3 regions of the Anaerostipes sp. PC18 genome follow, and region 3 is predicted to be linked to each of the others. Evidence: riboswitches for the same ligand, from Rfam matches in the RefSeq annotation. Region 3 holds a riboswitch; each other region holds the start of a gene.

Region 1 (3,279 bases), 1.6 Mb from region 3:
CCTACCGCTGATCCCGCAGTCGCAAGCACAAAGCCGATTCTGCTGGAAAAGCTGCCTCTTTCTTCATTCATAAATCTGTGAAATCCTCCTTTAGTTTATACTACGTCGACATCTTCACCTGCCAACACAGCATTCATATTTCGAACGGAACACATTTTTCCGCACATGGTACATGTATCTTCTCTTTCAGGTTTTGATTCAGCGCGGTACCTTCTTGCCTTTTCAGGGTCTAAAGCCAGATCAAACTGGGCCTCCCAGTCAAGCTTCTGCCTTGCCTTGGCCATCTGGTTGTCCCAATCGATTGCTCCTTTTATGCCTTTGGCGATATCCGCCGCATGGGCTGCAATCTTTGAAGCCATAATGCCTTCTTTTACATCGTCTACATTTGGAAGACGCAGATGCTCGGCCGGTGTAACATAACACAGGAAGCTTGCACCGGATGCCGCTGCAATGGCACCTCCGATCGCTGAAGTGATATGGTCATATCCAGGGGCGATATCGGTAACCAGCGGCCCTAACACATAAAAAGGCGCACCTTTGCATATAGTCTGCTGAATTTTCATATTTGCCTGTATCTGGTCCATTGGCATGTGTCCGGGTCCTTCGATCATTACCTGGACATCCTTTTTCCAGGCCCGGGCCGTCAATTCTCCCAAAGTTACCAGCTCCTCGATCTGAGAAATATCGCTGGCGTCTTTAATGCACCCCGGACGGCAGGCATCCCCGAGGCTTAGAGTAACGTCATATTCATTACAAATGTCCAAAATCTCATCATAGTATTCAAAGAACGGATTTTCACAGCCGGTAGCTTCCATCCAGGCAAAGATCAATGATCCGCCGCGGGAAACAATGTTCATCTGTCTCTTCATGGCCTTAAAACGGTCTGCAGTACTGCGGTTAATCCCGCAGTGAATGGTCATGAAGTCGACTCCGTCTTCCGCATGCATTTTAAATATGTCGATCCATTCTCTGGATGTGATATCCTTGAGAGCCTTGTTGTAGTATACGATGGCATCGTAAATCGGAACAGTGCCCAGAATGGCCGGGCATTCAGCCACAAGCTTTCTTCTGAAGGTCTGAGTGTCCCCGAAAGAAGAAAGATCCATGATCGCTTCAGCACCCATGGAGACAGCCTGGTTTACTTTCTTCATTTCCATATCCATATTCAGACAGTCTCTGGATGTTCCAAGGTTGACATTGATCTTTGTTTTCAGGGAATTGCCGATGCCGAACGGCTTTAAGCATTTATGATTTTTGTTGGCCGGTATGACGATTGTTCCGGCGGCAACTTCATTCATAAGCTTTTGAAGATCCATTCCTTCATAGGCAGCTACAGTTTCCATTTCCTTGGTCGCGATGCCGGCTCTGGCGGCATTCATCTGTGTTGTGTAAGTCATCTTACAACCTCCTCGTTTCAATCAGTCGGGAGGGAATCTAAAATGCAGTATTTAGTTTTCGGAACATTACTTTTTAATGTACATGCTTCCGTTACAATAAGCATCTAAATCCCTACGTTGGCATTACCCAAATCAGGTATGATGGTCGAAGGTTCATCCTTCCTCTCAGCCCGTAAAAGCTCCCATTTTAGTTTCAAAAACGACCTTAAAGGTCATCTTTCGTATTGTATCATTGTTTATTAGAAAGTGCAATGGTTTGAAAATTGCAATATCAGCCAAAAGAGACAATCAAGTGATAAAAACTCATACAATAAGTTTCCAGTTTTTGTGTTATAATAAAGGAAAGGAGAAGCATTTCCGCGGATTACGGGGAGTGCCCAAACGCAGTTAGGAGTGAGAGAAAATGGCAAGTTTAATATTAGAGGGCGGGACATTCCGGCCTATTTTCAGCGCAGGGGTGATGGATGCCCTGCTGGACCGCGACATTATGTTTCCGTATGTGATCGGAGTGTCAGCCGGCATCTGTGACGGCTTTTCTTACGTATCCAGACAGAGGGAGAGAAATCTTCAGATCCTTATGAATCACAGAAATGATCCCAGGTATGTAGGAAGACAGAATCTTATCAAAGAAAGAAGCCTGTTCGGGCTGAATTTTGTTTACAATGTGATCCCAAATAAATTATATCCGTTTGACTGGGACACCTTTTACAAATATGACGGAAAAATCCTAGTGGGAGTTACCAATGCCCTGACCGGGGAAATCGAGTACAAAGACGGAAAAGACTTGGATGAGGAGTGCATGATGCTGAGGGCAACCTGCGCACTGCCGCTTATTTTCCCGGCGATCAATCTGGACGGTGTTCCTTATTTCGACGGAGGAATCGCAGATCCGATCCCGGTTCGCAAAGCGATACGGGACGGCAATGACAAGCATTTGATCGTACTCACAAGACCAAAGGGATATAAAAAGGAGCTCAGCAAAAGCCATAAGGTTACATCAAGGCTGCTGAAAAGAAAGTATCCGAAGCTTCCGGACCTGCTTTTGAACCGTCATGTGGAGTACAACCGCACTGTCCGGTACTGCGAGAGACTGGAGAGAGAAGGAAAGGCTGTGATTCTCAGGCCGGATCATCCCATTGACAGTTTTGAAAAGGATATCGATGTGCTCAGGGAGACTTATCAGATGGGATACGATATGGCAATAGAAAGAATAGAAGAAATCAAAAAACTGTGATACAATAAATTAGAAGAAGAGGTGGTCAGGATGGCAAGAATTTTGTATTCAGAGCGGCCGTATGTAGAAGAACTATCTACCAATAAGACAAGAAATTTAATAGTAATCTGTGAACGCCTCTTTCTGCCGGTGCAGGCAGATGCAGCCAAGCTTGAACTGGCCGGGGAGATCGCCGGCAGACTCATCGATGAGCCCCAGGTTCTTCTCTGGATGCTTCAGTTGGAGGCAATTGAACTTTTGTTTGAACTTTGGGAACAGAAGGATGGGCAGTTTGCACTGGAGCCCAATTTTAATGATCTTCAGCAGCTCCGGTATCTGGGCTTCATTCATGTGGAAGAGGACCAGGTGGCTGTTAATATAGAGGCAAAGGATCTGTTTTATTTTATTTTAAAGAGCCACAAGTCCGGGAAGATCATGGAAAGGCATACAAGATGGGAGCAGGTTATTTTCGGGATGCTGTTTACTTACGGTATTCTCGATGTATATTACTGCTATGATATTTTTGTGCAGGTGACAGGGGAGAAGATATCTTATGACGAGATGGAAAGGTTTCTCCTGATCCGGATCGTATTTTGGCGAAGCGGCATCCTGCTGCGCAATGAGAAAACAAAGCGCCTGTTTATGGTGAGCCGTGAGGTCCTTGACCGG
Region 2 (3,279 bases), 950 kb from region 3:
CTTGTAATCTCCGCTGATCTGTTCAATGATCCGGCGTGTGATCAGATCCATTTCAGAAGTAGACCGTGAGAAATTCAAATATTTGCATCCGTATATGATCGGCGGACAGGCCGGGCGGACATGAACCTCTTTTGCACCGCTCTGATAAAGGAATTCTGTGGTTTCCCGGAGCTGGGTTCCCCTTACGATGGAGTCATCAATCAATAAAAGGCTTTTATCCTGGATCAGTTCGTGGACCGGGATCAGTTTCATCTTGGCGATCAGATTCCTTTTGCTCTGTATGGTCGGCATAAAGGAACGAGGCCAGGTCGGTGTATATTTAATAAATGGTCTGGAAAATGGGATTCCGGATTCGTTGGCATATCCTATAGCATGTGCGGTTCCTGAATCAGGGACTCCTGCCACTGTATCCGGTGAGGCATCATCACGCTGAGCCAGCTTCTTTCCGCACTCATAGCGCATTTCCTCCACGCTGATTCCTTCATAAGAGGACGAAGGATAACCATAATAAACCCAAAGGAAAGTACAGATCTTCATATCTTCGCCTGGCTTTGCCAGAGTCTGAATGCCTTCGGGCGTAAGAATCACGATCTCTCCGGGACCAAGCTCACGTTCGGCCACATATCCGAGATTCAAATAGGCAAAACTCTCAAAGGAAATACAGTAGCCATCGTCTTTTTTGCCTACAGCAATCGGAGTGCGGCCCATTTTGTCTCTGGCGGCATAGATGCCTTTCGGTGTCAGAAGCACGATCGTCATGGAACCGTCGATGACATCCTGTGCATGCTGAATTCCTTCCACGAGATGTTCTTTCTGATTGATGATAGCAGCAACCAGCTCCGTTGCGTTAATATCTCCGCCGCTCATTTCAAGAAAATGTGTGTGGCCTGAATCAAACATCTGCTTTATAATTTCATCCGTGTTATTGATCTTTCCTACTGTCATGATCGCGTAAGTACCGTGGTGGGAGCGAACGATCAGCGGCTGCGGTTCGTAATCGGAAATACAGCCGATGCCCATATATCCGTGCATTTTGTTGACGTCTTTGTCAAATTTTGTCCGGAACGGAGCATTTTCTATGTTATGAATGGCCCGGTCAAAACCGTCGTCTTTACTGTAAACCGCCATACCGGCACGTCTTGTCCCAAGATGGGAATGATAGTCTGTCCCAAAATATAAATCAAAAACACAATCCTGTTTTGAAGTGACACCAAAAAATCCGCCCATAAATTCCTCCGTTTTGTAAATAAAATTATATTGCTGTATTTATTATAACCAAACGGAAGGAACGGGACAAGGAAAGATTGGTATTCTTTCGAAATGGGAATTGATTTAATTCAATATATTCATTATAATACAAACATACCGTTAAACCGAGACATACGAAAACTTTATATACAGGGGTGCTGGCAGACTGCCGGCTGAGAGTAAGACGAGAAGAAGTCTTTAACCCTTATACCTGATCTGGGTAATGCCAGCGTAGGAATAAAACAGTACAGTTGTACATGAGACTATTTCCCCGTTGGATTTTATCCGGCGGGGTTTTTATTTCATAGTAAAGTTCTACGACCTTCCCTAATGAAATAAAAATGCTCCGCAGGTTGTGCACAGATGCGCAAGGAAATTATTTGCCTTTGGCAAATTGCATCCGGCACGCAAAGTTGTCAAGGAAACAGATTTATGAGGAGGAAAGAAATATGAATGCAAGCGTAGCGATCCAAACACTGCCGGAGGCAGCCAATGACGAAGAATTGATCCGTATTGTGGATCAGGTAATTGATTATATTAAGAGTACGGGACTGAATTATTATGTGGGACCGTTTGAAACTGCGATTGAGGGTGACTACGATGAACTGATGGACATTGTGAAAGAGTGTCAGCATATCGCTGTCCGTGCGGGTGCACCGTCGGTTGCGGCTTACATTAAAGTGTCCTATAAGCCAGAAGGGGATGTGCTTACCATTGATAAAAAAGTTACAAAACACCACCAATAAACTGTGGCCGGCAGCGGCGATCCTTGTGCTTCTGGCATTATGGCAGACTGCCAGCGGGACAGGGATGGTTTCAAAATTTCTGCTTCCGTCGCCGGTGGATGTGGTCAAGGCATTTGTGAATGATTTTTCACTGCTGATGACGAATGCGAGAGTGACCATAATTGAATCGTTTATCGGTCTGCTGATGGGCGTTGTCATTGGTTTTTTTATGGCAGTGCTCATGGATCATTTCGATAAAATGTATAAGGCATTTTATCCGCTGATCGTGTTGACGCAGACGGTGCCCACAGTGGCCATTGCGCCGCTCCTTGTATTGTGGTTTGGATATGAAATGCTTCCAAAGGTAATCTTGATTATTATCGTGACATTTTTTCCGATTACTGTGAGCCTGCTGGACGGCTTTCGTTCGGCGGACAAAGATACAATCAGTCTGATGCGATCCATGGGTGCGTCAAAGCTGCAGATATTCCGGTATGTGAAATTTCCGGGATCTCTGGGCCAGTTTTTTGCCAGCCTGCGGATTTCAGCTTCCTATGCAGTTGTGGGAGCCGTCATTTCAGAATGGCTGGGAGGATTTGAAGGTCTGGGCGTCTATATGATCCGGGTTAAGAAAGGTTTTGCATTTGACAAAATGTTCGCGGTGATCTTTATGATTTCTGCGATCAGTCTGCTGCTGATGTGGGCAGTCAATTTTCTGCAGAAGAAATGTATGCCATGGGAGAGCCGGGAATAGCCGAAAAAGTGAAAAGAGGATGATGATTATGAAAAAGAGAATGTTAGCTGTATTCCTTTCTGCATTATTAGCTGTATCAATGACTGGATGCGGATCAAAGAAAGAGGAAGCCGGAGACGGAAAGCTTAAAAAGATTACATTTGTTCTGGACTGGACACCGAATACTAACCACACAGGTATTTATGTGGCAAAGGAAAAAGGATATTTTAAAGAGGCCGGCCTGGACGTGGAAATCGTACAGCCGCCGGAGGACGGAGCAGAAGTACTTGTGGGCTCCGGGAAAGCACAGTTCGGTATTTCATTTCAGGATACAATGATGCCTGCTGTCGTTGGAGATGATGCCCTTCCGATCAAGGCTGTGGCAGCAGTTTTACAGCATAATACATCGGGGATCGTTTCCCGGAAGGGGGAAGGGATCAAGCGTCCGAAGGGGCTGGAAGGCAAAAAATATGCCACATGGAATCAGGATATTGAAAAAGCAATCTTAAAACAGGTGGTTGAGAAGGACAAAGGGAATTTCAGCAAGGTAGAAATGATCTCGAGCACTGTCAC
Region 3 (3,279 bases):
ATTAAAAGACCATATATTAAAATTACTTCCTGTCCATCCAGTGTATATACAGGAAAGAGTGTTCAACTAAAGGCTCAGGCAGTGGGTGTATCAGGAAAAGTAGCATGGAGCGTCAGCCGCCGGTCTTTGGCATCCGTTTCTGCGTCTGGAAAACTGTCTGCAAAAAAAGCAGGAAAGATCACAGTAACAGCAAAATTAAAAAATTACAGCAAAACAGTGAAGGTGACGATTAAAAAACCTTACCTGAAAATCACCTCCTATAGAAAGACAGTGAAACGTAGAAAAAGTTACCGGTTTAGAGCAAAAGCCTATGGAACCTCCAAGTCCGTCAAATGGTCTCTTTCATCAAAGAGCAAAAAATATGCTTCTATTTCAAAAGGCGGAAAGCTTACGACAAAAAGTAGAAAAGGGACTATCACGGTTTATATAAAGTCAGGTTGCGTAAGGAAAACTTTGAAAGTGAAAATTAAATAATAATATATTGTATTATTTGCGTATCCTATCTGTAGAAATGGAGATTTTCAGATTTTTGTATGTTTGAACAATTTTTATGATACTATAGTCACACTTAAAGATCTGAAGATAGATTCAGGAGGATATGATAATGGATAGCTTTGCTTTAAAAGGAGACATTATTTATACGCCTGAACCAGGGAAGTTCCGGAGCCACGAGGATTCTTATCTGGTCTGTGGAGACGGGAAGGTGAAGGGAAAATGGAGAGAACTTCCTGAACGATTTTCAGGGATCAGAGTTGAGGATTACAGCGGAAAGCTTATTTTTCCGGGGCTGTGTGATCTTCATATTCATTCGCCCCAGTATTCCTTCCGGGGGGATCGGGATGGATATGGAGCTGCTTCCCTGGCTGGAAACTTATAGTTCTGCAGTAATAGGTTGAAATAAAAGCAAATGTTCTGATGTATTACTTGTACCATACGGAACCGTGGCTGTGCTGAAAAAACGCAAATGATAGAAAAGCCGGCGCAAACGACAAAAAATATACTTGAATTTTTCAGATAACAGGATTATAATATTTTTTGGTAAGGCAGAGGAATGCTGTCTGCCATATAATTTCATAAACAAGTAAAACTGGAGAACCGATGTTATCGGCTGAGAAGAGGGTATAACCCGAAGATTCATGGAACCTGTTAGTTAGCACTAGCGTAGGGAGTTTTCAATCGATAGAACACAGAGATGGAGCTTACGCTTCATCTTTTTTTCGTTTGTGGCTCCGGGAAACGAAAGGAGAGTTATGATGCGTGTCAATGGAAACAAAAGATTCCTCGAGGGCAGGATCACTCTGAAGGAATTTCTTCTGAAAGAGGGTTACAGGCTTGAGCACATTGCGGTGGAGAGAAACGGAAAGATCGTCCCAAAGGCTGAGTATGAAACTATCATGCTGACAGAGGCGGATACACTGGAGATCGTCAGCTTCGTAGGCGGTGGATGAGATGCTGACGAGAGAACGATTTGAACAGGAACTGGACAGACGCCAGACGCCGAAAGTGAGGGAAAGGCTCAGGGAAGGAACCGTGGCCGTTGCGGGTCTTGGGGGTCTTGGCTCTAATATAGCCCTGATGCTTGCAAGAACGGGGATCAGGAAGCTGTTTCTGGCAGATTTTGACCGGGTAGATCCATCCAACCTAAACCGGCAGGCATACACCATTTCCCAGATTGGCATGAAAAAAACAGAAGCCATGAGTGAACTGATCCGCCAGGTCAACCCGTGGATTGAACTGGGATTTTTTGACGGAAGGGTGACGCAGGAAAATGCGGCAGAGCTGTTTCGGCCATATCCGATTATCTGCGAGGCATTTGACTCGCCAAAGGCGAAAGCCGAGCTGGTCAACGGCGTATTGTCTCAGCTGCCTGACAATACCGTTATTTCCGGCAGCGGGATGGCCGGATCTTACAGTTCAAACCTGATAAAAACGGCAAAGAAAATGAAACGGCTTTATGTGTGCGGAGACGGGACACATGGGATATCAACAGAGGAATCACTGACTGCGGCCAGAGTATCAATCTGTGCGGGACACGAGGCGAACATGGCGATACGGCTGATTTTAGGAGAAGAAGAGGTATAAAGATGAGTGATACATTAAAAATCGGAACAAAGGAATTTACATCAAGGTTTCTGCTTGGAACCGGAAAGTTCAGCCTGGAAAAGACGGCGGAGGCTGTAAATGCGGCCGAAGCCCAGATTGTTACTATGGCGCTCAGGCGGGTAAAGGAGGCAGGTTCCAGCAATATTTTAGAGTACATACCGGATACGGTGACACTGCTTCCAAACACCTCCGGGGCAAGAAATGCCCAGGAGGCTGTGCGCATTGCAAGGCTTGCAAGAGAAGTGGGATGCGGTGATTTTATCAAGATCGAAGTGATACGGGATACAAAGTATCTGATGCCCGACAACGCAGAGACAATCAAAGCCACGGAGATTCTTTCAAGAGAGGGTTTCACTGTTCTTCCCTATGTGAGCCCCGATTTGAATACGGCAAGGGACCTGGAAAGTGCAGGCGCCGCCGCGGTCATGCCTCTGGCAGCGCCCATCGGAAGCAACAAAGGACTCCTTACGAAAGATTTTATCCAAATGCTGATTGATGATACCGATCTTCCGGTCATTGTGGATGCCGGAATCGGGAAGCCGTCCGAGGCCTGTGCAGCAATGGAGATGGGAGCCGATGCCGTACTGGCAAATACGGCTGTAGCTACGGCAGGAGATGTGGTATCCATGGCAAAGGCTTTTAAAATGGCAGTTGACGCAGGAAGAAAGGCATACCTTGCCGGACTGGGACGGGTCCTGGACCATGGAGGAGATGCCTCATCTCCGCTGACAGGATTTTTGGAGGACTAGGGCGATGGAGATATTAGATGAAGTGTTAAAGGAATATGATGAATATGACTACAATGTTTACACAAAAGACGATGTCATCACAGCTCTTTCAAAAGAAACGGTGAGTGCTGAGGACTACAAGGCTCTGCTCTCACCGGCTGCCATGGATTTTCTGGAGCCAATGGCCAAAAGAGCAAAAAAGGAAACAATGAAGCATTTCGGGAATACGGTCTGTCTGTTTACACCGCTTTATATTGCCAATTACTGTGTCAATCACTGTGTGTACTGCGGCTTTAACTGTACCAATAAGATCCACCGGGCAAAGCTCACCATGGAAGAGATTGAACAGGAATACAAAGCTATCGCAGGGACAGGACTGAAGGAAATTCTGATTCTCACAGGTGAATCTAAAAAAGCGTCAAGCGTAGAATATATCGGGAAGGCAGTA

The links. A riboswitch is a leader RNA that binds a small molecule or an ion and turns the genes downstream of it on or off. The one in region 3 is predicted to bind thiamine pyrophosphate.
Region 1: linked by a shared signal. The riboswitch ahead of thiC (phosphomethylpyrimidine synthase ThiC) and the one ahead of thiS (sulfur carrier protein ThiS) in region 3 are both predicted to bind thiamine pyrophosphate.
Region 2: linked by a shared signal. The riboswitch ahead of P8F77_RS01290 (thiamine-binding protein) and the one ahead of thiS (sulfur carrier protein ThiS) in region 3 are both predicted to bind thiamine pyrophosphate.

The regions. Positions count from the first base shown of each region.
Region 1 covers NZ_CP121164.1:2,839,284-2,842,562, reverse strand. Annotated here, with positions in the region: gene P8F77_RS15275 (sodium-dependent transporter) at 1-71, opposite strand, end outside; gene thiC (phosphomethylpyrimidine synthase ThiC) at 96-1,397, opposite strand; TPP riboswitch at 1,490-1,593, opposite strand; gene P8F77_RS15265 (patatin family protein) at 1,801-2,631, shown strand; gene P8F77_RS15260 (hypothetical protein) at 2,662-3,279, shown strand, end outside.
Region 2 covers NZ_CP121164.1:245,883-249,161, forward strand. Annotated here, with positions in the region: gene P8F77_RS01285 (amidophosphoribosyltransferase) at 1-1,227, opposite strand, end outside; TPP riboswitch at 1,390-1,503, shown strand; gene P8F77_RS01290 (thiamine-binding protein) at 1,698-1,994, shown strand; gene P8F77_RS01295 (ABC transporter permease) at 1,963-2,727, shown strand; gene P8F77_RS01300 (ABC transporter substrate-binding protein) at 2,756-3,279, shown strand, end outside.
Region 3 covers NZ_CP121164.1:1,198,169-1,201,447, forward strand. Annotated here, with positions in the region: gene P8F77_RS06535 (GH32 C-terminal domain-containing protein) at 1-474, shown strand, start outside; gene P8F77_RS06540 (hypothetical protein) at 605-877, shown strand; TPP riboswitch at 1,079-1,185, shown strand; gene thiS (sulfur carrier protein ThiS) at 1,251-1,448, shown strand; gene thiF (sulfur carrier protein ThiS adenylyltransferase ThiF) at 1,450-2,082, shown strand; gene P8F77_RS06555 (thiazole synthase) at 2,085-2,852, shown strand; gene thiH (2-iminoacetate synthase ThiH) at 2,857-3,279, shown strand, end outside.